4 regions of the Paenarthrobacter sp. FR1 genome follow, and region 4 is predicted to be linked to each of the others. Evidence: riboswitches for the same ligand, from Rfam matches in the RefSeq annotation. Region 4 holds a riboswitch; each other region holds the start of a gene.

Region 1 (5,353 bases), on a different contig from region 4:
AGCAATTCGGGGTTGCGTGGAGACCTCCTGGACTTCGGCGATTTCCGTCCCCAGCCGGCGGCGGACGTGGTGTGGGCGCTGGTTGACTACGTGAGTCCCGTGCTGGACGACCAAGGAGAACTCAAACTCGTCAAAGCCGGGATCACGGACATTCTGGAGCGCGGCAACGGTGCCCACGAGCAACGCGAAGCGGCGGTGCGATACAGCAACAGGCGGCGCGACGGACACAGCCAGCCGGGCAGTCCGCCCAACGACGAAGCCCTGGCCGCCGTCGTCGGGCATGCAGCAAGAGTGACTGTTCGCGGTGTCGCCGCTGACGCGCTTAAGGACCCCGCTCCGATGCTGACCAGGGTGAGGAGGCCCTAGCTTTTCGGCTCTTTCCACGTCATCAGGTAGGCGCCGGTGAGCCCCTCCACCAAGTAGAAACAGAACGGGGGGATATCCTTCTTGGCCACCAGAATGGCGCCGTAGACGGGTGCGCTGGCCGCCGCCGTGATTCCGATCCATCGTTTCGCGGGCAAAGTCAGCAGGCTCCCGCCGAGGGCAGCCAACGCCACAACATGCAATCCGGAGTACAGCAGGAACGGCGCGTTGGACCCCCTGCGGTCGGCGAAGCGCTCCAGGTCCGAAGCCCTCCGCGTGAGGCTGTACACAAAGGGCGGAGCGCCGGCGAGCAGGGCGGCGGCAGCTGCGACTGCCCACTTTTTGCCCTGACGATGCGAAGCGTCCGTGCCCTGAACCGCGCTCGCGTAGGCTGCGAAACCTACCGGCACTGCCACGGTTCCCGCGGCGGTCAGGTGCTGCCCCACCACCCAACCACGCTGGCCGGCCTGGAGCATCCGCAGCCGTTCGGCAGCGTCCGGCGTGATGTAAACGCGGCTGACCGGTGAGATGCCAACGAACCACACCACCGTGCCGGCAACGATGACCGCTCCGGCACGGCGATACGGATACTTCCCGCTCATGGCAGCAAGGTTAGACCTGTTTGAGGGCCTTCTCCAGATCCAGGATGAGGTCGTCCACGTCTTCCAGGCCCACCGACAGGCGGACCACGCCGTCGCTCAGCCCAATCGCCGCACGGCCCTCAGGGCCCATGGCCCGGTGAGTGGTGGTGGCCGGGTGGGTGATGAGGGACTTGGAATCGCCCAGGTTGTTGGAGATGTCTATGACGCGCAGTCCATCGAGCAGCGCAAAAGCCGCTTCCTTGGCCGAACGCCCAGCGGACGGCGAGAGCTCGAAGGTCAGCACGGTGCCGCCCGCCTTCATCTGCTTCGCGGCCAGCTCATACTGCGGGTGTGACTTCAACAACGGGTATTTGACCCAGCTGATGGCGGGCTGCTGCTCGAGCCACTCCGCGATTTTCAAAGCGGACGCCGAGCTGTGGTTTACCCGGAGGCCGATGGTTTCCAGGCCCTTGGTCAGGACCCAGGCGTTGAAGGCGGACAGCGAAGGGCCGGTGTGCCGCATGAGCTGCTTGACCGGGCCGTCGATGAACTCCTTGGTGCCCAGGATCGCGCCGCCGAGGACACGACCCTGGCCGTCAATGTGCTTGGTGCCCGAATACACGATCACGTCCGCACCCAGCTCGCCGCAGCGCTGCAGCAGGGGAGTGGCAAAGACATTGTCGACGACGACGGTCGCTCCGGCGGCATGCGCCAGTTGGCTCACGGCGGCGATGTCCACGATTTCCTGCATGGGGTTGGAGGGAGACTCGAAGAACACCGCAGTGGTCGGTTCGGAGAGGGCCTCACGCCACTGCTCCAGGTCCGGGCCATCCACGAATACGGTCTCAACACCCCAGCGCGGCAGGATTTCGTTGAGGATCACAAAGCAGGAGCCGAAGAGGGAGCGCGCAGCAACGACGCGGTCGCCGGCAGCCAGCAGCGCACCCAAGGCGGTGAAGACCGCAGACATGCCCGAGGCCGTTGCAAAGCACGCTTCGGTTCCTTCGAGCAGCCGGAGTCGCTCTTGGAAGGTTGCCACGGAGGGGTTGCCGTAACGAGAGTAGACAAAGCGTTCGTCCTCGCCGGTGAAGGCGCGTTCGGCGGCTGCGGCGGATTCGTAAACGAAGCCGGAGTTCAGGAAAACAGGCTCGGCCGTTTCCTGGAAATTGGTGCGGTCAAGGCCACCTCGGACGGCCTGGGTGTCTGGGCTCCAGCCGGCGGCGTCGGGATTGAAAGTCACTTACTCGGTCCCCAGGTTCGTCGGCAGGCCACGGTTCTTCCAACCATTCACAGTTCGCTCGCCGTAACGGTCCGGTTCGCCTTCAAAACCCTCAAGGACGTTGTAGGCGGTGAAGCCGGCCTGCGTTGCGGCGATGGCAGCGGAAATGGAACGCTGCCCGGAGCGGCACAGGAAGACCAGTTCAACGTCGTCGCCCTCGGGGGCTTGCAGCTGCAGGTCCTCGATGAAGCGGGAGTTCGGAACCCCGCCTGCGAGGTTCCACTGGATGAACAGGGGATCGTTCTCGGTGGCTTTGGTGTCCGGGATGCCGATGTGGGCCCATTCGCCCTCGGTACGGACATCCACCAGGATGGCGCCTTCTTCAAGCTTCGCCCACGCGTCCTGCGGGGTCAGGTCACCTGCGTAGCTCATGCGTGGCCCTCGAATGCTTCTTCGTCGTCGTAGTTCTCCAGCTGGTCAACGGCGTTGGCGACGGCCGCATCGGCGTTGGCGATGGCTGCGGGCAGCACGATGGCCTGCGCGACGATGACGTCCGTTCCGTTGAACGTGGCTGCCGGGCTGCCATGGAGCACATAGCCCTCGGCGAGGGAGTTGTGGATACGCTCGCAAAAATCACGATTGTCCGGGCCCGTAATCAGGCGGTAAGAGAGTTTTTCTTCAGTGGGTTCAGGCATTGCTGGTGCTCCTCAGTCACGCTTGCAGTTCGAGTTGTCGATACGCCGAGTAGTCACCTGAGGCACCCCGCCGGAGAGAGGGTTGCCGACCAGCAAGTCAGGGCTTTGCGCTGGTACTCATTACTCAAGAAAAACGTAACATCCACGGGCATCGGCCTGCACTTGCGGGTGGCTGCGGGCTCGTCATGTTGCGTAATCGGAGGTGCCGGAGCTATTCGCGCCTGAGCGCGCGCACTGCGGCGCCGATGGTGGGGAAGAAATGGTCGGGCGTGAAACGGGCCGCAGTACCGAGGTGGAGCAGTTTGTCCTTGACAGGCCCTTTGAGCTCGGCGAACACCAGGTCCACGCCCTTTCTGGCAAGCCATTCATCCAGGGTGACCAGGTCATCCAACGCCGTGGTGTCGATCCCGGTGATGGGTTCGGCGGCGAGAATCACGTGGGAAATGTCGTCTGACGTTTCGTCCGGCGCCTCATCCAGCTGCTCCCGGACAAACTCCGCCAGAACCTGACCGTTGCCGAAGAAGAGCGGGGCATCAAAACGCAGGATCAGGAGCCCGGGAACACGCTCGCCGTCGGGGTGCCTCTCGAGATCGTGATAGCCGGGGAGGCCTTCCTCTGCGCCAAGCTCGGTGCGGTACGGATCCCAGGCCCGGCGAACAAAGTCCAGAAGTGCCAAGGCGATGGCCACCACGATTCCCTGCAGGACACCGACGGTCAGGACGCCGAGGAACGCTGCGAGCATCACCACGGACTCGCTGCGGCTCAGGCTGAGGAGCCGCCTGACGCCGGCCGGATCCGCGAGGGCGATGGCCGCAGCGATCACGACGGCGGCCAACGTTGCGGACGGCAAGTACTCAGTGACGCCGGGGGCCAGGAGCATGAAGGCCAGCACCAGCACCGACCCCACCACACCGGTCATTTGGGATTTGGCACCCGCATCCACGGCCACTGGGGTCCTGGAGGTGCTTCCGGAAACGGGGAAGCCACCCAACAGCCCCGTCGCAGCATTGGCCGCACCGAGCGCCGCCATCTCCCTGTTCCCGGACACTCTCTTGCCTTCCTTTGCCGCCAGTGTTTGGGACAGGACGCCGGTGTCCGCGAAGGCCATGAGGGCAATGCCGGCGGCGGCGGGCAGCAGGGTGAGGGCATCGGCCCAGCCAAGCCCGCCGAGCGCGGGCATGGGCAGGCCCTGCGGCAAGATTCCGGTGACCTTGACGTGGTGGTGCAAACCCAAAACCGCGGTGGCAACGCACGAGCCAACCACGGCAAAAAGCACGCCCGGCACCTTCCACTTCAGGAGTTTCGGGATCCAAATGAGCGCCAACGAACCAACCCCCAGCAGCAGCGCGGCGACGTTGACACCGCCCGTGAGTATCCCGGTGGTGACCTTCGCCAGCTTCTGCCAGATGTCGCCGTCGGCCTCTATCCCCAGGAAGGCCGGCAGCTGCGAGAGGGCTACCAGCAGCGCGATGCCGTTCAGGTACCCCAGCCGGATGGGCTTGGAGAGCAGGCCGGTGATGGTCCCCAGCTTCAGCGCGGAACCCGCCAGCATGATCACCCCTACCAGCACGGCCAAGAGCCCCGCCAATGCCACGGATTTCTCGCTGCTCCCCGCCGCCAGCGGGATGACCGCCGCTGCGATCAGCGGGGCGAGGGCGGAGTCGGGGCCGAGGACCAGGATGCGGGAAGGCCCGACGACGGCGTAAACCAGCAAGGGGACCACCGTTGCGTAAAGCCCGGTGACAGGCGGCAGCCCGGCAGCCTGCGCGTACGCCATGCCTGCCGGGACCAGCAAGGCGAACAGGGCAGCACCCGCCACGACGTCGTGCCGGAGCCATTCGCGCTTGTATCCCTTGAGCGCCCAGACGCCGGACAGCCGGTCCTTGGCGGATCGGCGGGCGGTTGGCGCACTCATACAGCGATCATTCCGGATGGGGGCTGTTTGCGGAACCCGGAGCAACGCCCAGCCCCTTCTTTTGTGACGCCGCGGGAGCATAATTGACGCAGTACGACCCCCTGTAACTTCGCATGAAATCAGGTCGCGGTGAACGGACAGAGCAGTTCTACACTCAAGCCCATGCTGCATTTTGGTTGGTTCGTGGGCCACGGTTTCGGAGTCCAAGGGTGGGGGACTCCCGGTTACGCCCTGGGCTACGACTGGAAGAAACCCGCCCTGTACCAGGAAGCCGTGCGCGCGTTTGAGCGATCCGGACTGGACCTGTTCATCATCGAGGATTCCCTGACCGTCCCGGACACTTATGGCGGCACCGCCGAGGTTTCGCTGGCCCACGCGTCCTTCGCCCCGAAGCATGATCCGCTCGCGTTGGTCCCATACCTTCTGTCTGCCACGGAGCACTTGGGAATTGTTCCTACCGTCAGTGCCTCGTTCTATCCGCCGTTCACAGCGGCCCGGCTGCTCGCTACCCTTCAGCACTTCTCGGAGGGCCAGCTTGGCTGGAACGTGGTCACTTCCGGCAGCGACCTCGCCGCCCAGA
Region 2 (5,353 bases), on a different contig from region 4:
CCTGGCACTTTGTGCACCAGGACGATCTTGGCTGGCTGATGGGGTTGTCCGGGGAACGACTCCACCAGGGAAACAAAGGCATGTACCGCCAGACCGGCATCGACGCGGAAGCAGCCGCACGCAGTGGTGGCCTGCTTGCCGAGGCCGTGGCCGGCGGCGCCCATAAAACGCGCGAGGAACTGGCCGAGGTTTTGGGCCAGGCCGGTTTTCCCAGCAAGGGACTTGGCTTCATCTACCACCTTATGCACGCGGAAATCAGCCGGATCATTGTGAGTGGCTCCCCCGTCCGTTCGGCCGGTGGGGCTTTGAAACAAACGTATGCATTGTTCGAGGAGCGCGTTCCCCATTACACTGCGGGGCCCCTCACCGGCGGGGACCGCGAACACGCGCTGGGTCAGTTGGCGCTCCGCTATTTCAGCAGCCGCGGTCCCGCCACGGTCAAGGACTGCGCAGCGTGGTCCGGCCTCACCATGAAGGATGTGAAACTCGGCATCCACGTGGCCGGTGAACTGTCACCCGGAGCTTTGGAGTCCGCACATCTTGATGGCCTGGACTTCCAACTGGCTGCTGGGGAGCTGGAGGAACTGGAGGAACTGGGCAAGGCAGCTGAGCCGGCCGAAGGTTCAGAGCTCCCCCGGGTGGACCTCATCCAGTGCTATGACGAATACGTCATGGGCTATTCCCAGTCCCGGCACTACCTTGGCGGAACAGCGCCCTACTTCCCAGAGGACAACGGACCCATGCACGTGGTCCTGCTGGACGGCAGGCTGGCTGGTTGGTGGCGCCATGGATTCTCCGGTGGCGTGTGCGAACTCGATGTCCGCATGAACCGTCCGGCAACGCCGGAAGAGCAGCTTGCCGTGGAGGCCGAGGGGGACCGCTACGGACGATTCCTGGACATGGATACCAAGCTGGTGTGACGGCGCAGGGTTGATTTCAGATGCCGGGGTTGATTTCAGGTGCCAGGGTTGATTTCAGGTGCCGGGGTTGATTCCAGATGCAGGGCTAAGCTGGGAGAAGACCTAGGAGGCCTGCACTGTGAACAATCTGATCTTCTGGATCATCGTCTGCTCGTGGCTGATTCCCTTGGGGATCCGCATGTACAACCGGTCCAAGGCGCGTCGGCTCCAGGATGGGAACTTCCGCGGCCATGGATACCCGCAGCAGAATTTGCCTGGCCCGGCCTACCCGCCCCAGGGCTACCCTGATCCGAACTATCCTGGGCAAAACCACCCCGGGTACCCATCCGAGCCAACCGTCATCCGACCTGCGGATGTGACGCCCCAGGCCGGACCGCCGTCGGCCCCCTCCTCCCCCGCGCCGTTCCCCAGCAACGAGCCGCAAGGGTATCGGGCAAAGCGACTGGCCGAGCTTGATGCCAAATTCAGCAACGGCGAGATCGCCATGGAGGATTACATGAAGCAGCGCGGCGAGATCATGAACGGCTGAGGCCTAGGCGAAAAAAGCCTGTCGAAGCTGTGCCGAGAGCTGCCCGATTTCCGTGAGGAAGCCGTCGTGTCCAATCGGGGCCTCAATGACGTGGACCGGGACGTCCCCCGGCAGCGCAGCAGCCAGCTCCCGCGACTGGGCCGGGAAGTAGAGCCTGTCGCTGTCCACGGCCGCCACGAAGAATTCCGCTGTGGCCCGGGACAGTGACTCATGGAGCGAGCCACGGCCACGGGTGACGTCGTGCGACATCAGGGCCTCGGTGATGGCGATGTAGCTGTTGGCGTCGAAGCGTCGCACCAGCTTGGTTCCCTGGTGGTCCAGGTAGCTTTCCACTTGGTATCGGCCGCGCTCCCCCAGAACGGCAGCGGCGAGCGGTGTCTCCTGGTGCTGGGCTTCCCTGCCGAAACGGAAGTCCAATTCCAGCGCCGAGCGGTAGGTGATATGGGCGATCCGTCGGGCCAAAGCCAGCCCGTGCTCGGGGGCAGTGCCACCGTAGTAATCACCGTTGTTGAAGTGCGGATCCTGCCGGATGGCCAGGGTCTGGGCCTGGGCGAAAGCAATCTGCTCGGCAGTGCTGTAGGCGCCCACGGAAATGACGGCGCAGCGCTTCACCCGTTCGGGGAACGTCACAGCCCACTCAAGGGCCCTGGCTCCGCCCATGGAACCGCCCAGCACAGCGTGCCAGGCGTCGATGCCCAAGGCATCGGCGAGCCGCGCTTCAGCCTCAGTGCTGTCGCGCAGGGTGATCAGCGGGAACCGGGAACCCCAGGGCTTGCCGTCCGGCGCCTCGGAGGACGGGCCGGTGCTTCCGTAGCAGCCGCCCACGATGTTGATGGAGACTACGAAGAACCGGTCTGTGTCGATAGTGGCACCCGGTCCAACGAGCTGCTCCCACCAGCCTTCTTCGTCTGTGGCTCCACGGGCAACATGCGTGCTGCCGGTCAGCGCATGCTGGATCAGCACTGCATTGGAAGCATCCGCGTTCAGTCGGCCCCACGTTTCATAACCCAGCACGACATTCGGCAGGAAGCCCCCTGCTTCAAGTTCCAGCGGCCCTATGCCGGCGTACTTGACCGTTCCGTCGTGTTCTTCCGAAGTGGAAATGGCTGTGGCAGTAATGGTCATTCCTTTGACACCTATCCTCGCGCTTGCCTGTCGCCTTGCGTGCGAACAGGCCAGGTCTTCACCCGGGGCACCCCGCCGCGGAGGAGGGTTGCCGGCCAGCAAGCCGGGGCTGTGTGCTGGCACTCATGACCTAATACGAAGAGTCTAGGAAAAACAGGGCGGTTCTGGCGAAGAATATGACAACAGTGTGACGATTTGGGGCTACTTCGTTCACCAACATGCACCTTGGACTGCCGCCCGGCGAATATTCGTCGGCGCGGACGGCAGCCCACGGAAGCTGTCAGGCCAGGCCCGAAACGTGGTGTCAGGCGCCCTTGGCCGCCCGGAACCCTGCTTCGAGGTCAGCGATGATGTCATCGACGTGCTCGATGCCCACGGACAAACGCACCAGGCCAGGATTCACCCCTGCGGCGATCTGCTGCTCGACCGTGAGCTGGCTGTGCGTAGTGGACGCCGGGTGGATGACCAGGGAGCGGACATCGCCGATGTTGGCAACATGGGAGTGCAACTCCAGTCCGTCAACGAAGCGCTTGCCGGCCTCCACTCCGCCCTTGATGTTGAACGCAACGATGGCGCCGGTGCCGTTGGGACCATACTTCCGGCCACGGTCGTACCAGGGGCTCGACGGCAGGCCCGCATAGGCGACCGATTCGACGTCGTGGTGGGCTTCAAGCCACTCCGCCACCTTGGTGGCGTTGGCAACGTGACGTTCCACGCGCAGGCTCAAGGTCTCCAGGCCCTGGGCGATGAGGAAGGCATTGAACGGAGACACCGCCGAGCCAAGGTCCCGGAGCAACTGGACGCGGGCCTTCAGGATGTAGGAAAGGTTGGCACCGAGCGCGCCGTCCTTGCCCAGGTCGCGGGCGTAAACGAGCCCGTTGTAGCTGGGGTCCGGGGTGTTGAAGCCGGGGAACCGCTCCGGGTCCTTGCCGAAATCGAAGTTGCCGGAATCCACAATCACGCCCGCGATCGCCGAACCGTGGCCGCCGAGGTACTTGGTGGCGGAGTGGACCACAATGTCGGCACCCCACTCGATGGGACGAATCAGATACGGAGTGGACAGTGTGTTGTCGACAATGAGGGGAACTCCGGACTCGTGTGCGACGCGGGCGATGCCCTCAATGTCCAGCACGTCCTGGCGCGGGTTGGAGACGACCTCGCCGAAGAACAGCTTGGTGTTGGGCTGGACGGCGTCACGCCACTGGTCCAGGTTGTCCGGGTCCTCCACGAAGGTGACGGCGATCCCGAACTTCTTGAGGGTGTGCGCCAGCAGGTTGTACGTTCCGCCGTAGAGGCTGGGGCTGGCCACGATGTGGTCCCCGGCCTCCGCGATGTTCAGGATGGCGAACGTCTCCGCAGCCTGTCCCGAACTGAGCAGGAGGGCGCCCAGACCACCTTCGAGGCTGGCCACGCGCTGCTCCACTGCATCCTGCGTCGGGTTGCCGATCCGCGTGTAGATCGGCGCGAGCTCAGCGAGTGCGAACCGGTTGGCGGCGCTCTCCGCGCTCGGGAACACAAAGGACGTGGTTTGGTAGATCGGCAGTGACCGCGCTCCCGTGGCAGCGTCCGGTTCCTGGCCTGCGTGGATCTGGCGGGTTTCGAAAGACCATCCTTGGGACATGGAGTTCTCCTGTTCGTGGCGCATATGATCGGCGGGTTTTAGTGAGACGTGAGCTGCGGCCAGTCTAGGAAGTGTCCGGACGCTAAGACAGCTTTGTGACGTCGTCGGAATCTTTCGGTCTTTTCGCGTCCCTCCATGACGCGTCGCGCAACATCCCACCTTAGTTAGGCTTGACTTAGCTGAGACCCCGATCACAAAGTGCCAAGATGAAGCCATGCGCATGGATCACGTCTCTTACGCCTGTGAACGAGATGGCCTTTTGGCCACTACCGAACGAATTTCCGCGGCATTGGGAGTGGACGCTGTCCGGGGCGGAGTGCACCCGCGCTTCGGTACCCGGAACATGATCATTCCCCTTGCGGATAACAAATACCTGGAAGTCGTGGAGGTCCTGGACCACCCCGCTTCCGACAAAGCACCCTTTGGCCAGGCCGTCCGGGCACGCTCGGCCGCCGGCGGCGGTTGGATGGGCTGGTGCGTGGCAGTTGACGACCTCGCTCCGTTTGAGGATCGCCTCGGCCGCGCCGCGGTCCCCGGCAACCGCAAATTCCCTGACGGCCGTGAGTTGGTGTGGCAGCAGATTGGCATTCTCGGCCTGATCGCCGATCCCCAGGTGCCGTACCTTCTCAAATGGGAAGGTGACCCCTCACTGCACCCGTCCAAGGTCTACGAGAGCGACGTCAAGATGTCCAGCCTCACCATCGCGGGCTCCGCTGAACGCGTGACCGAATGGTTGGGCGAACCGGTGGAGAAGCCGCTCGAGGACGTTGCGGTCCAGTGGATGGCTCCGCACGGCACCCCGGGCATCCTGGCAGTCACGTTCGAAACCGCCTCCGGAGCTGTCACCATCTGACCACTCCTTTGATCCGGGCTCGTCCCGGCCCTGGACAACCGTGCCCGGGTAAAGCTTCGGCCGCCATCAGCGGGTGCCAATGACGTCACCCACCGATGGCGGCCGGATACTTTTAACGGCAGTCCTTCCGCCGTTATCCCAGGCCCATCGCCTTGCCGAACAGGCTGAATCCGACGAACGCCACAATGTCCAGCAACGCGTGGGCAATCACCAGCGGCATCACGCGTTTCGTCTTGGTGTAGATCCAGGCGAACACCAAGCCCATCACCACATTGCCAATGAACGGCCCGAACCCTTGGTACAGG
Region 3 (5,353 bases), on a different contig from region 4:
TGAGCAGGAACTCCACGTAGTGGGCAAGCTCAGGCATGGTTTCAAGATCCTGGAAGTGCACAGCAATAACGTGCCGAACACCTTGGCCGCAGTTCTCCTCCACATCCGCGACGTCACTGGCTTCATGCCGCACATCTACTTCCGTTGGACCGAAGGCAACCCGATTTCGAACCTGAGCCGCTTCCTGTTCTTCGGCGAAGGGGAGATCGCACCCGTCACCCGCGAAGTGCTCCGGGAAGCCGAACCCGACATCACCCGGCGCCCTTGGGTCCACGTGGGCTGATACCCTGCGCGAAGTGACAGATAATGCCGATGTTTCCTCGAAACATCGGCATTATCTGTCACTTCGGCGGGGCAAATTACCGGCTCGCTGCGGGCACCAGCACCCAGAGCACCTCTACGGTTTCATCCGTGGGGTTGATCCAGGTATGGGGTTCACGCCCCGGGAAGGAAAGGGTGTCCCCCTCCTCAAGGTCATACTCCTCGTTGGTCAAGATGAGCTTGATGCGGCCCTTCACGACGTGCAGGACGTCTACATCGCAATCCACGGCGTAGAGCTCGTTCTCACCACGGCCCCGGGGCTCGATGGTGGCCTGGAGGATCTGCAGGCGACGCTCCGAGCGCGCGGTCAACAATCGCTCCACAATGCCTTGGCCACCCAAGGAAATGCGGGGGCCGTCGTCACGCTTGGTCAGGTGAGTCTCAGGTGCAGCAAACAAGTCGCCCACCGAAACGGACAGGACCTGGCACAGAGTGACCAACGAGGCGACCGACGGCGATGTCAGGTCCCTCTCGACACGGCTGAGGAAGCCTTTGGTCAGCCCGGTAGCGTCCGCCACTTGCTCGATGGTGAGGCGCTGCGCCTGCCGGGCCGCGCGGATTCTGGAACCGATGGCAACGGGAACATTGCTCGGTTCAACGGGGAGAGCCTTCATTCACGAACCTTTCAGGCCTGTCATGTGGCCCTGTCATTGGAGCAATAGTAGCCGGGAGACAGGCCAACAGGGCCAGAATCCGCCGAACCATGACCAAAGCGCCTTGACTGTTACTCCGATCACAACATATCCTCATAGGCAACAAGTGTTGTCTGTGAGGCACACAACACATCCCCAATCTCCAATCATCAGCACAGAGACTTCGACGCTTCGCAGGAGTATCGTCGAAACCCCCAACCTCCGTGCATCAGCTCCAAGGACCGTTCATGGAATCTTCGGCTATTAACATCGCAATCGTGGTGGTGTACCTGCTCGCCATGCTGGCATTCGGCTGGTGGGGCAAGTCCCGCACCAAGAACAACAGCGACTTCCTGGTGGCCGGCCGCCGCCTGGGACCGTTCCTCTACACCGGAACCATGGCTGCAGTGGTCCTCGGTGGAGCATCCACCGTGGGCGGCGTAGGCCTCGGTTATAAGTTCGGCATTTCAGGCATGTGGCTGGTTGTGGCCATCGGATCCGGTGTGCTGCTCCTTAGCCTCCTGTTTGCCGGGACCATTCAGAAACTTAAGATCTACACCGTCTCGCAGATGCTGACCCTTCGCTATGGCAGCACGGCAACGCAGACCTCGGGCATCGTCATGCTGGCCTACACGCTGATGCTGTGCGCCACCTCCACGGGCGCCTACGCCACCATCTTCGTGGTCCTCTTCGGCTGGGAGCGCTGGCTCGCCATCGCGATCGGCGGCGCGATCGTCCTGGTCTACTCCACCATTGGCGGCATGTGGTCCATCACCCTGGCCGACCAGGTCCAGTTCGTCATCAAGACCGTTGGTATCTTCTTCCTGATGCTCCCGTTCGCCCTGAACGCTGCCGGTGGCCTGGACGGTATCCGCGCCCGCGTCGACGAAAGCTTCTTTGACATTGGCGGCATCGGCCTCCAGACGATCATCACCTACTTCGTGGTGTACACGCTTGGCCTCCTGATCGGCCAGGACATTTGGCAGCGTGTCTTCACCGCCAAGACCCCCACCGTTGCCCGTTGGGGTGGCGCTACTGCAGGCGTCTACTGCATCCTCTACGGTTTCGCCGGTGCGCTGATCGGCATGGCCGCCAGCGTTGCCCTCTCCGGTGTCGAGATCGCTGCGAAGGACGACGTGTACGCAGAGGTTGCTACCCGCCTCCTGCCCATCGGCATCGGCGGCCTGGTGCTCGCAGCTGCGGTCGCCGCCATGATGTCCACGGCTTCCGGCGCGCTCATTGCTGCCGCCACGGTGGCCCGTGCAGACGTCATGCCCTTCGTTGCCAGCTGGTTCGGCAAGAAGGTGGACACGTCCGATTCCGACAACCCGGAGCACGACGTCAAGGCCAACCGCTACTGGGTCCTGGGACTGGGGATCGTGGCCATCATCATCGCCATCTCCACCAAGGACGTTGTGGCCGCGTTGACCATCGCCTACGACATCCTGGTGGGTGGCCTGCTGGTAGCCATCATCGGCGGCCTGGTGTGGAAGCGCGGAACAGGCATCGCCGCAGCATGGTCCATGGCGGCCGGTTCAGTGATAACCCTCGGCACCATGATCATCCTCGAGATCAATGCCGAGGTTCCCCTCGACGGCATCTACGCCAACGAGCCCATCTACTTCGGTTTGATCGCTTCGGCGTTGGTGTACATTGTGGTCTCGCTGGCGAGCAAGCCCACCGATCCGGCAGTCATGAAGGCTTGGACCGACCGCGTGGCCGGCACCCGCGTGGCTGAGGAAGAGCTCACCACACCCGCCTCCTAGTCGGGTATCAAGAACCGAGCAATGGTCGACGGCGGCGCTCCCCCTTTCCGGGGCAGCGCCGCCGTTGCGCTGTTTCCGGCAACGAAACGATGTATCCGACAAGGATGTGTCGGGTAAGGCAATGTCGGGTAGGGTGGTGCCAGCTTCAAGAGATGTGGTGCCAAGCTCCGACTGGCCACACACCAACCCCATGTTCACGGGTGGTTCGGATGAGGAAGCGGCCCGCCCCGGACCAGAGACAACCGAGCGGGCAAGAGCACTCTCCCAAGGAGCAGTCCCTTGCCGTACCAAGGCGATCCCGCCCAAACCCACAGCGCCCAAACCCACAACGCCCAAGCCCAAGCCCAAGGCACCCAACCCCAAACTGCCGCCCGCTCCGTTACGGTGATTCCCGCCGTCGACCTTTACCTCGGCACGGTGACGATCCTGTCCAAGCTGGGCACGGCACGGTTCCGGCATCCGGAGGCACGACTCATCGCCCGGGCGCTTGCCCAGGCAGTACGACCAACACAATGGTGTGAGGCGTCAGGGACGCTGACGGTGACCGTGGCCGCGGTCGGTAAACGCGAAGGCCAGCAACGGCACTTCATCTTCCGCCAGGACGGTCAGGCCTAGATTTCCTCGTCCTCCTCACGGAATTCCTCGGTTTCATCGAGCGGGACCACACGTTCGTCGTCTTCGGGGGCGTCCACTTCCTCCACCCAGGCTTCATCTACTTCCTGGTCTTCGGCGTAGTCGTAGGCCGGGTCTGACTCGATGGTTGTCCGTTCCGGGTGCTTGGCGTGTGATTCGGTGGTGTCCATGGTGCAACCTCCGTCTCGTGGGCCGGTGAAAGCCCGATAACCGATTGCGGGGAGGGTCCCCGCCCCTGTCCTTCCATCTGAGCACCGGCCCACGCGAGGGTCAAGGAGGGGTTGAAATTACGGTGCACCGAACATTCCAGCTAAGGAATACCAGCCGAAAATCCCCGTCAATAAGCGGTAGTGTGGGGCGTGCAATGGGGCCGTAACTACCCCACCCAGCACAGGAGACAAAGTGCAGATGCACCAGGAATCCCATAACTCGTCGAGCCCCGCTCCGGACCCCACCCCTGAATCGGCAGCCCCCGAAAACACCGCAGCTTCACCAACGGCATCGGACATCAGGCGCTGGCGGCAGTACCTTGCCGATGAGCGCGCCGAGGCCGCCGTGTACCGCGAACTCGCCCAGCGACGTGACGGCGAAGAACGCCAGATCCTGCTTGCCTTGGCCGAGGCCGAAGGCAGGCACGAGGCCCACTGGCTCAAGCTCCTGGGGGAACACGCCGGGATGCCCAAGGCAGCTTCTGCGCGCAGCCAATTCCTGGGGTTCCTGGCCCGGAACTTCGGCTCCGTCTTTGTCCTCGCGTTGGCCCAGCGCGCCGAAGGCCGCTCCCCTTACGGCACCGAGCCTGCCGCAACCCCGGCCATGGTGGCCGATGAGCAAATCCATGAGGAAGTAGTCCGGGGCCTGGCCACGCGTGGACGCAACAGATTGTCCGGCACCTTCCGGGCAGCTGTCTTCGGTGCCAACGACGGCCTGGTGAGCAACCTGTCGCTGGTCATGGGCATGGCCGCAACCGGCGTACCCAGCCCCGTAGTCCTCATGAGTGGCGTGGCAGGACTCCTGGCGGGTGCATTGTCCATGGGCGCCGGCGAGTACGTTTCCGTCCGCTCGCAGAGGGAATTGCTGAACGCCACGTTGCCCACGCAGGCCACTCTTACGGCTGCGCCGTCCCTGGACATCGAACACAACGAACTGGTCCTGGTGTACCTGGCCCGCGGCATGACCCGGGAAGCCGCCGAACACCGAGCCGCGGAGCGCATGGGCTTGTTCAGCTGCGACTGCGACCCGAGCCTCTCCCTGCAGCCCGAGAAGCCGCCTGCCGATGAGCACGAATCCGTGGGCTCGGCGTGGGGCGCTGCGCTGTCCAGCTTCTGCTTCTTTGCCTCGGGCGCCATTGTGCCCATCCTTCCCTTCATTTTCGGCATGACGGGTGTGGCCGCCTTGCTGGTGGCAGGCGTTCTGGTGGGAATCGCGCTGCTGGCGACCGGCGCCGTCGTTGGCTTGTTGTCCGGAACTTCACCGCTGAGCCGCGGGTTGCGGCAGCTGGCCATTGGGCTGGGAGCCGCCGCTGCCACGTATGGGCTTGGGCTGGCGTTCGGCGCAGCAATCGTCTGAGTTTGGTCGGCTCAGTCCGCAGACCGTAATGTTGGTTCGTCCTCCGCGCTGCCCCGCGTGACCGGGGCATGAGGAATGGAGAACCGTGGACTCGGAGCGGGAAGCAACGCGTGCGCCAAAGCACCGGCGCACAGGATTCGCTTGGCGCGTCCTCCGCGGCGTCCTCATGGCCGGCATCGCTGCGGTGATCGCCGTCCTGGTGAGCGGTTTCCTGCACGGCGACCCTCGCATCACCGCACTCTTCCCGGGCGTCAGCGCGCCGGGCCTCCCGCAGGGCGGGCAGCCCCAACCGGTACCTGCGCGCGCCACTGACGCCCCACCCCCGGGCCTGGAGGAAGCCGATGCCCCGTTGGCCTCACCGCCCGCTCCCACGGTAACCAACGATTCGTACAAGTTCCTGGCCACGAACGACGACGGCACTCCCGTGGGGTACTC
Region 4 (5,353 bases):
CTGCGACCGTGGCTGCAAGCACGACGCCACCGCCATCAACTGCGGGCTGGATCCTTGGGTTAATGAAGGCCATGCCGGACCGTCCGGAGTGGCCCGCTTGGCATCCCTGCGTCGGTTGCTGGGTGCGGATCCGCGCCTGGAAGCAAAAGAGGCCAAGGAACTGGGCACCGTCAACTGATCCTTGCCGCTTCACGTCCCCACCGGAGCGAACGTTTCAGGATAGTTTGGTGGCATGACCCATCCCGTTTCCACCTACAACGATGACCTGCGGCTGGCCCACGTCCTCGCTGATTCCGTCGACGCCCAGACCATGGATCGCTTCAAGGCGCTGGACCTCCAGATCGAGACCAAGCCCGACCTCACACCCGTCACGGATGCCGACAAGGCCGCCGAAGAAGCCATCCGAGGTCAATTGTCACGGTCGCGCCCCCGCGACGCCGTTCTCGGCGAAGAGTTCGGCAGCAGCGGTCACGGCTCACGCCGCTGGATTATCGATCCCATCGACGGGACCAAGAACTTCGTCCGCGGCGTTCCCGTGTGGGCAACGTTGATCGCACTGGTGGATGAAGGGGAACCCGTGGTTGGCGTCGTGAGTGCACCCGCCTTGGGCAAGCGGTGGTGGGCCGCCAAGGACATGGGTGCCTACATGGGCCGATCCCTTGCTTCCGCGACCCGGCTCAAAGTTTCCAACGTTACGCGGCTGGCCGATGCCTCCATGTCATATTCCAGCCTGTCCGGATGGAAGGAACGCGGCAACCTCGACGAATTCATGGGCCTCACGGAGGATGTCTGGCGGACACGCGCCTACGGCGATTTCTGGTCCTACTGCCTGGTGGCTGAGGGCGCAGTGGATATTGCTTGCGAACCTGAACTGAACCTCTACGACATGGCAGCCTTGGTTCCCATTGTCACCGAAGCCGGTGGGCGCTTCACGTCGCTGGAAGGCGAAGACGGCCCGTTTGGCGGCAACGCGCTGGCTACCAACTCGATCCTGCACTCTGAGGTCCTCAAGCGTCTCAACCCCGGCTTGGACGACCTTCTCTGATTTGTCCCCACCTCCCCCCACACGGCGGGTATCGGAATTTTCGACGGCGGATGGCCCCTTTTGTGGCCGTCCGCCGTTTTTTATTCGGTCAGTGGGGTGATTCGCATTCAACGTAACAAAGGCCTTAATAATCGGCAGCGGCTTTGGATGGCCCGCCGGACGTGCCGTAGCCTTTTTTACAGGTCACGAGTGCCAGCGCTAAACCCCGGTTTGCTGGCCGGCAACCCTCCATTCGCGGTGGGGTGCCCCGGGTGACGACCCGGCCGGTCCGGAACGGATGCGGCAAGCGCGGATCCCCCTATGGGGGTCCCTCTTGAGTGAGGTCCCATGAGCACTGTCACGCTCGACTCCAACATCATTCCGTCCTTCGCTGCAGAAACCACGGCAGAGGCAGGAGCTGCCGCACGCCCCCTTGCCGCTGTCACCGGCGCGGAGTTGCAGGCGCCGCTGATTCAAGGCGGGCACGTCCGCTACGCCAACCTTGACTACGGGGCATCGGCTCCTGCGTTGACTATTGTCTCGGCGCACCTCAACGAGATCCTTCCTTACTACGCAAGTGTCCACCGAGGTGCGGGCTACGCCTCACAGATCAGCACCTCGGTGTACGAGAATTCGCGGAACATCGTCCGTGAATTCGTCGGCGGTCGGGCAGACGACTCCGTAATCTTCACGCGGAACACCACGGACTCGCTGAACCTCCTGGCTGGATGCCTCCCGCACACGGACGGCCAACCCGTCGGGGAGGTCCTTTACCTGGACATCGAACACCATGCCAACCTGCTCCCTTGGCAGGGAGTCCCGCACCGCAGCGTTGTCGCCGCCACAACCTTGGCTGCCACGCTGGACAAGCTCCGCGCGGAACTTGCCCAGGGTGGAGTCAGCCTGCTCGCCGTCACCGGCGCCTCGAACGTGACCGGCGAGATCCTTCCCATCGCCCAGCTTGCGTCCCTTGCCCACGAGCACGGTGCACGGATCGTGGTGGATGCCGCCCAGTTGGCACCGCACCGACGGATCAACATCGCGGAGGCAGACGTCGATTACCTTGTGTTCTCCGGACACAAGCTCTACGCCCCGTTCGGCGCCGGCGTCGTGGTGGGTCGCCCGGATTGGCTGGACTCCGGCATTCCCCACCTGGCAGGCGGCGGCGCGGTTCGCGAGGCCCGCCTGGATTCGGTCAGCTGGGCCACTGGCCCTGCACGGCATGAGGGCGGCTCCCCCAACGTCCTGGGAGCGGCAACCCTGGCGCGTGCCACGCAGGTCCTCGCAGGACTGGACCAGGAAGCCTGGCACGCCCACGAGGCTGCTATCCGTTCCTACCTGGTGGAAGGCCTCGAAGCGATCGACGGCGTAACAGTCCACCGGATCTTCAGCGACTCCGAGGACACCATCGGCGTGGTCAACTTCTCCGTGGAAGGATTCGACGCCGGTTTGGTCGCCGCCTACTTGGCGGCAGAACACGGCGTAGGCCTGCGCGATGGCCGCTTCTGCGCCCATCCCCTCCTGAAGCGGCTTGGGCTCCCTTCCGGTTCCCTGCGTGCCAGCTTCGGCGTCGGCTCCCGGTTGGAGGACGCCACGAGGCTGCTGGCCGGCATCGAAGGACTGAAGCGGGACGGACTTGGTTGGGACTATGTGGTGGACGAGGGCCGGTGGGTGCCTGCCAACGACCACCGCAGCTACCCTGAGTGGGCACCGAACACTCCCGGCACGGCAGGCGCTGCTCCCTGCACTGTGGATTAGAAGGACTGTGGATTAAAAGACTGTGGACTAAAGGAACCGAGCCCCAACGATTCCAGCTGCTGCGGTAAATTCGTAGGGTACCTTTTGGCCACCCTGTGAAGGAGTTCCGCGTGTCCCTGCGTTCCCCGGGCGCCGCCAGCGGTGCCGCCGGCATTCCCGGACCCGCTGGACCGCGTGGTCCCAAACTCCACGCCACCCGCCGGCAGGAACTCGGCCGGAGTTTCCAGGACGGCGGGGAGCACTACGATCGCGTGCGGCCAGGCTATCCGTTGGACTCGCTGAACTGGATCCTTCCCGACGGAGCCACTGCAGCCGCGGACCTGGGCGCAGGCACCGGCAAGTTCACCGCGCTCTTGGTCGGCCACGGACTTGAGGTGGCCGCCGTCGATCCTTCCACGGACATGCTGGAGCAACTGCGAAAGGCCTACCCCCGCGTCAACGCGCTGGAGGGAACAGCCGAGGCAACAGGGCTGGCGGACTCAGCATTCGACGTCGTCAGCGTTGCCCAGGCGTGGCACTGGTGCGAGCCGCTCGCAGCGAGCACGGAAATCGCCCGGATCCTACGGCCTCACGGGGTCTTGGGCCTGGTCTGGAACCAGTTGGATACAGCTGTTCCGTGGGTTCATCGCCTTTCCCGCATTATGCACGCAGGAGACGTGCATAAACCGGGCTTCCGGCCAGTCATCGGACCGGAGTTCGAAGGATTGGAAAGCCACCTCACCCTGTGGCAGGACACTTTGTCGCCGGAAGACATCATGGAACTGACCAAGTCCCGCAGCTACTACCTCCGTGCCAACGAGGCCACCCGGGCGAAAGTCATGGGCAATCTCGAGTGGTACCTTTACGACCACCTCGGGCACACACCGGGCGAAACAGTCCAGGTGCCGTACATGACGCAGACGTGGCGGGCGTTCAAGATCCACCCTGCCACGCCACGGTAGGCTTGGTGTGTGAAGACCAGTACGCCCTCCTCCTCGATTGAGGACTACGTCAAGGTCATCTACTCCTACACGGAGTGGCAAGACAAGCCGATTACGTCCTCCCAGCTTGCCCAGCGACTCGGCGTCGCCAATTCGTCGGTGTCGGAAATGGTCCGCAAGCTCAAGGACCAAGGTCTGGTTGACCACCAGCCGTACAGCGCCATCAGGCTGACGCCCGAAGGCATGCGCCTGGCCTTGTCCATGGTGCGCCGGCACCGTCTCATCGAGACGTACTTGGTGGATGAACTCGGCTACAGCTGGGACGAAGTCCACGACGAGGCCGAAATGCTGGAACATGCGGTGTCAGATACCTTCATCGAACGCATGTCCGCCAAGCTGGGCCATCCGGTCCGCGACCCGCACGGGGACCCGATTCCGTCCGCCGATGGCACGGTCGACCTGCCGCATGCCTACCGCATGATCGAACTGGACCAGGGCCACTCGGGCCGTATCACCCGGATCAGCGACGAAAACCCCGACCTCCTCCGGTACTTGGCTGCGGAGGAGATCGCGCTTGACGCACCAGTGGAAGTGGTGGGACGCAAGCCCTTCGGCGGGGCGCTGGTGGTCCGGATCGGCAGCGGCCCCGAACGTCGTGAATTCGACCTCGCGGACGAAGTCACCTCGGCTCTCTGGGTCCAAAGCATCGAGACGCACGAAGGCTGCGTCCTTCCCGCCCGCTGACCGGTGCCCCCACCCAAGGTCAGCTGCGCTGCTCGGCTGGACCGCCGTCGTCGGACGCTGCATCCGGTTCGCCGACAGGGGCGGCCGCCTCGCGGGGCGGGTTTCGTATCCCGACGGCGGATGCCACCGCCCCGATCAGGAACAGTCCAGCGGTGACCACCAGAGCATTGTAGAGTCCTTGCCGGGTAAAGACGGGCCCCACAATCACACCCGCGAAGGCAATCGAAATGAGACCGGCGATACGGGCCACGGCGTTGTTCACCGCGGAACCGATTCCCGCCTCCTCAGGTGGGACGGCACCAAGAATTGCGGCCGTGAGGGGCGCCACGAGGGTTGCCAAGCCGATGCCGAAGACAATCTGGCCCGGCAACACCTGGGTCCAGTAGTTGAGCGGTTCCTGAACAGACAAGGACATCAGGAAGCCCGCACCGCACAGCAACGGCCCCACAGTCATGAACCATCTGGGTCCGTATTTGCCCGCCAAACCACCAAAATAGGACGCACTCAGCATCAGAATGACCGTCCCCGGCAGCAGCGCCATGCCTGCCAGCGTGGCACCCATGCCACCCACCTGTTGCAGATAGATGCCCAGCACGAAGAAACCCAGCGAGATGCCTGCATAAATGGCCAAAGTTGCGATGTTCCCCCAACCAAAGTTGCGGATGGTGAACAGCCTGAGCGGCAGCATGGGCTCTGCAGTCCTGGCTTCATGCCACAGGAACAGAACCATGGCCACCACCCCGACCACCAGGGGCCCCCACACTTGAGCACTGCTCCAGCCCATGCGGCCCTGTTCGATGAACGCATAGACAGGCCCGCCCAAGCCAACCATGGCAAGGACGGCACCTGGATAATCGATCCTCTTGCTCCTGTCCCGCGCGGCGTCGGATGACCGCAGACCGGCAAG

The links. A riboswitch is a leader RNA that binds a small molecule or an ion and turns the genes downstream of it on or off. The one in region 4 is predicted to bind S-adenosylmethionine.
Region 1: it holds a riboswitch for S-adenosylmethionine, as region 4 does, so the genes downstream of both, ACR30Z_RS16035 (DUF1737 domain-containing protein) here and ACR30Z_RS01090 (aminotransferase class V-fold PLP-dependent enzyme) in region 4, are expected to answer to the same signal.
Region 2: it holds a riboswitch for S-adenosylmethionine, as region 4 does, so the genes downstream of both, metX (homoserine O-acetyltransferase MetX) here and ACR30Z_RS01090 (aminotransferase class V-fold PLP-dependent enzyme) in region 4, are expected to answer to the same signal.
Region 3: it holds a riboswitch for S-adenosylmethionine, as region 4 does, so the genes downstream of both, ACR30Z_RS05125 (hypothetical protein) here and ACR30Z_RS01090 (aminotransferase class V-fold PLP-dependent enzyme) in region 4, are expected to answer to the same signal.

What each region holds. Positions count from the first base shown of each region.
Region 1 is NZ_JBPFSF010000008.1:120,025-125,377, reverse strand. It holds gene ACR30Z_RS16055 (glutamate--cysteine ligase 2) at 1-366, shown strand, start outside; gene ACR30Z_RS16050 (hypothetical protein) at 363-965, opposite strand; gene ACR30Z_RS16045 (O-succinylhomoserine sulfhydrylase) at 976-2,184, opposite strand; gene ACR30Z_RS16040 (rhodanese-like domain-containing protein) at 2,185-2,595, opposite strand; gene ACR30Z_RS16035 (DUF1737 domain-containing protein) at 2,592-2,858, opposite strand; SAM riboswitch class IV at 2,872-2,983, opposite strand; gene ACR30Z_RS16030 (SulP family inorganic anion transporter) at 3,070-4,773, opposite strand; gene ACR30Z_RS16025 (NtaA/DmoA family FMN-dependent monooxygenase) at 4,903-5,353, shown strand, end outside.
Region 2 is NZ_JBPFSF010000012.1:83,943-89,295, reverse strand. It holds gene ACR30Z_RS19740 (winged helix DNA-binding domain-containing protein) at 1-920, shown strand, start outside; gene ACR30Z_RS19735 (hypothetical protein) at 1,039-1,449, shown strand; gene metX (homoserine O-acetyltransferase MetX) at 1,453-2,574, opposite strand; SAM riboswitch class IV at 2,589-2,705, opposite strand; gene ACR30Z_RS19725 (bifunctional o-acetylhomoserine/o-acetylserine sulfhydrylase) at 2,879-4,219, opposite strand; gene ACR30Z_RS19720 (VOC family protein) at 4,410-5,048, shown strand; gene ACR30Z_RS19715 (CPBP family intramembrane glutamic endopeptidase) at 5,182-5,353, opposite strand, start outside.
Region 3 is NZ_JBPFSF010000002.1:91,037-96,389, reverse strand. It holds gene ACR30Z_RS05140 (amino acid transporter) at 1-283, shown strand, start outside; gene ACR30Z_RS05135 (helix-turn-helix domain-containing protein) at 360-935, opposite strand; gene ACR30Z_RS05130 (sodium:solute symporter) at 1,202-2,719, shown strand; SAM riboswitch class IV at 2,863-2,982, shown strand; gene ACR30Z_RS05125 (hypothetical protein) at 2,999-3,334, shown strand; gene ACR30Z_RS05120 (hypothetical protein) at 3,331-3,522, opposite strand; gene ACR30Z_RS05115 (VIT1/CCC1 transporter family protein) at 3,761-4,918, shown strand; gene ACR30Z_RS05110 (matrixin family metalloprotease) at 5,004-5,353, shown strand, end outside.
Region 4 is NZ_JBPFSF010000001.1:231,273-236,625, forward strand. It holds gene rsgA (ribosome small subunit-dependent GTPase A) at 1-178, shown strand, start outside; gene hisN (histidinol-phosphatase) at 233-1,045, shown strand; SAM riboswitch class IV at 1,227-1,340, shown strand; gene ACR30Z_RS01090 (aminotransferase class V-fold PLP-dependent enzyme) at 1,373-2,782, shown strand; gene ACR30Z_RS01095 (class I SAM-dependent methyltransferase) at 2,899-3,723, shown strand; gene ACR30Z_RS01100 (metal-dependent transcriptional regulator) at 3,733-4,446, shown strand; gene ACR30Z_RS01105 (MFS transporter) at 4,466-5,353, opposite strand, start outside.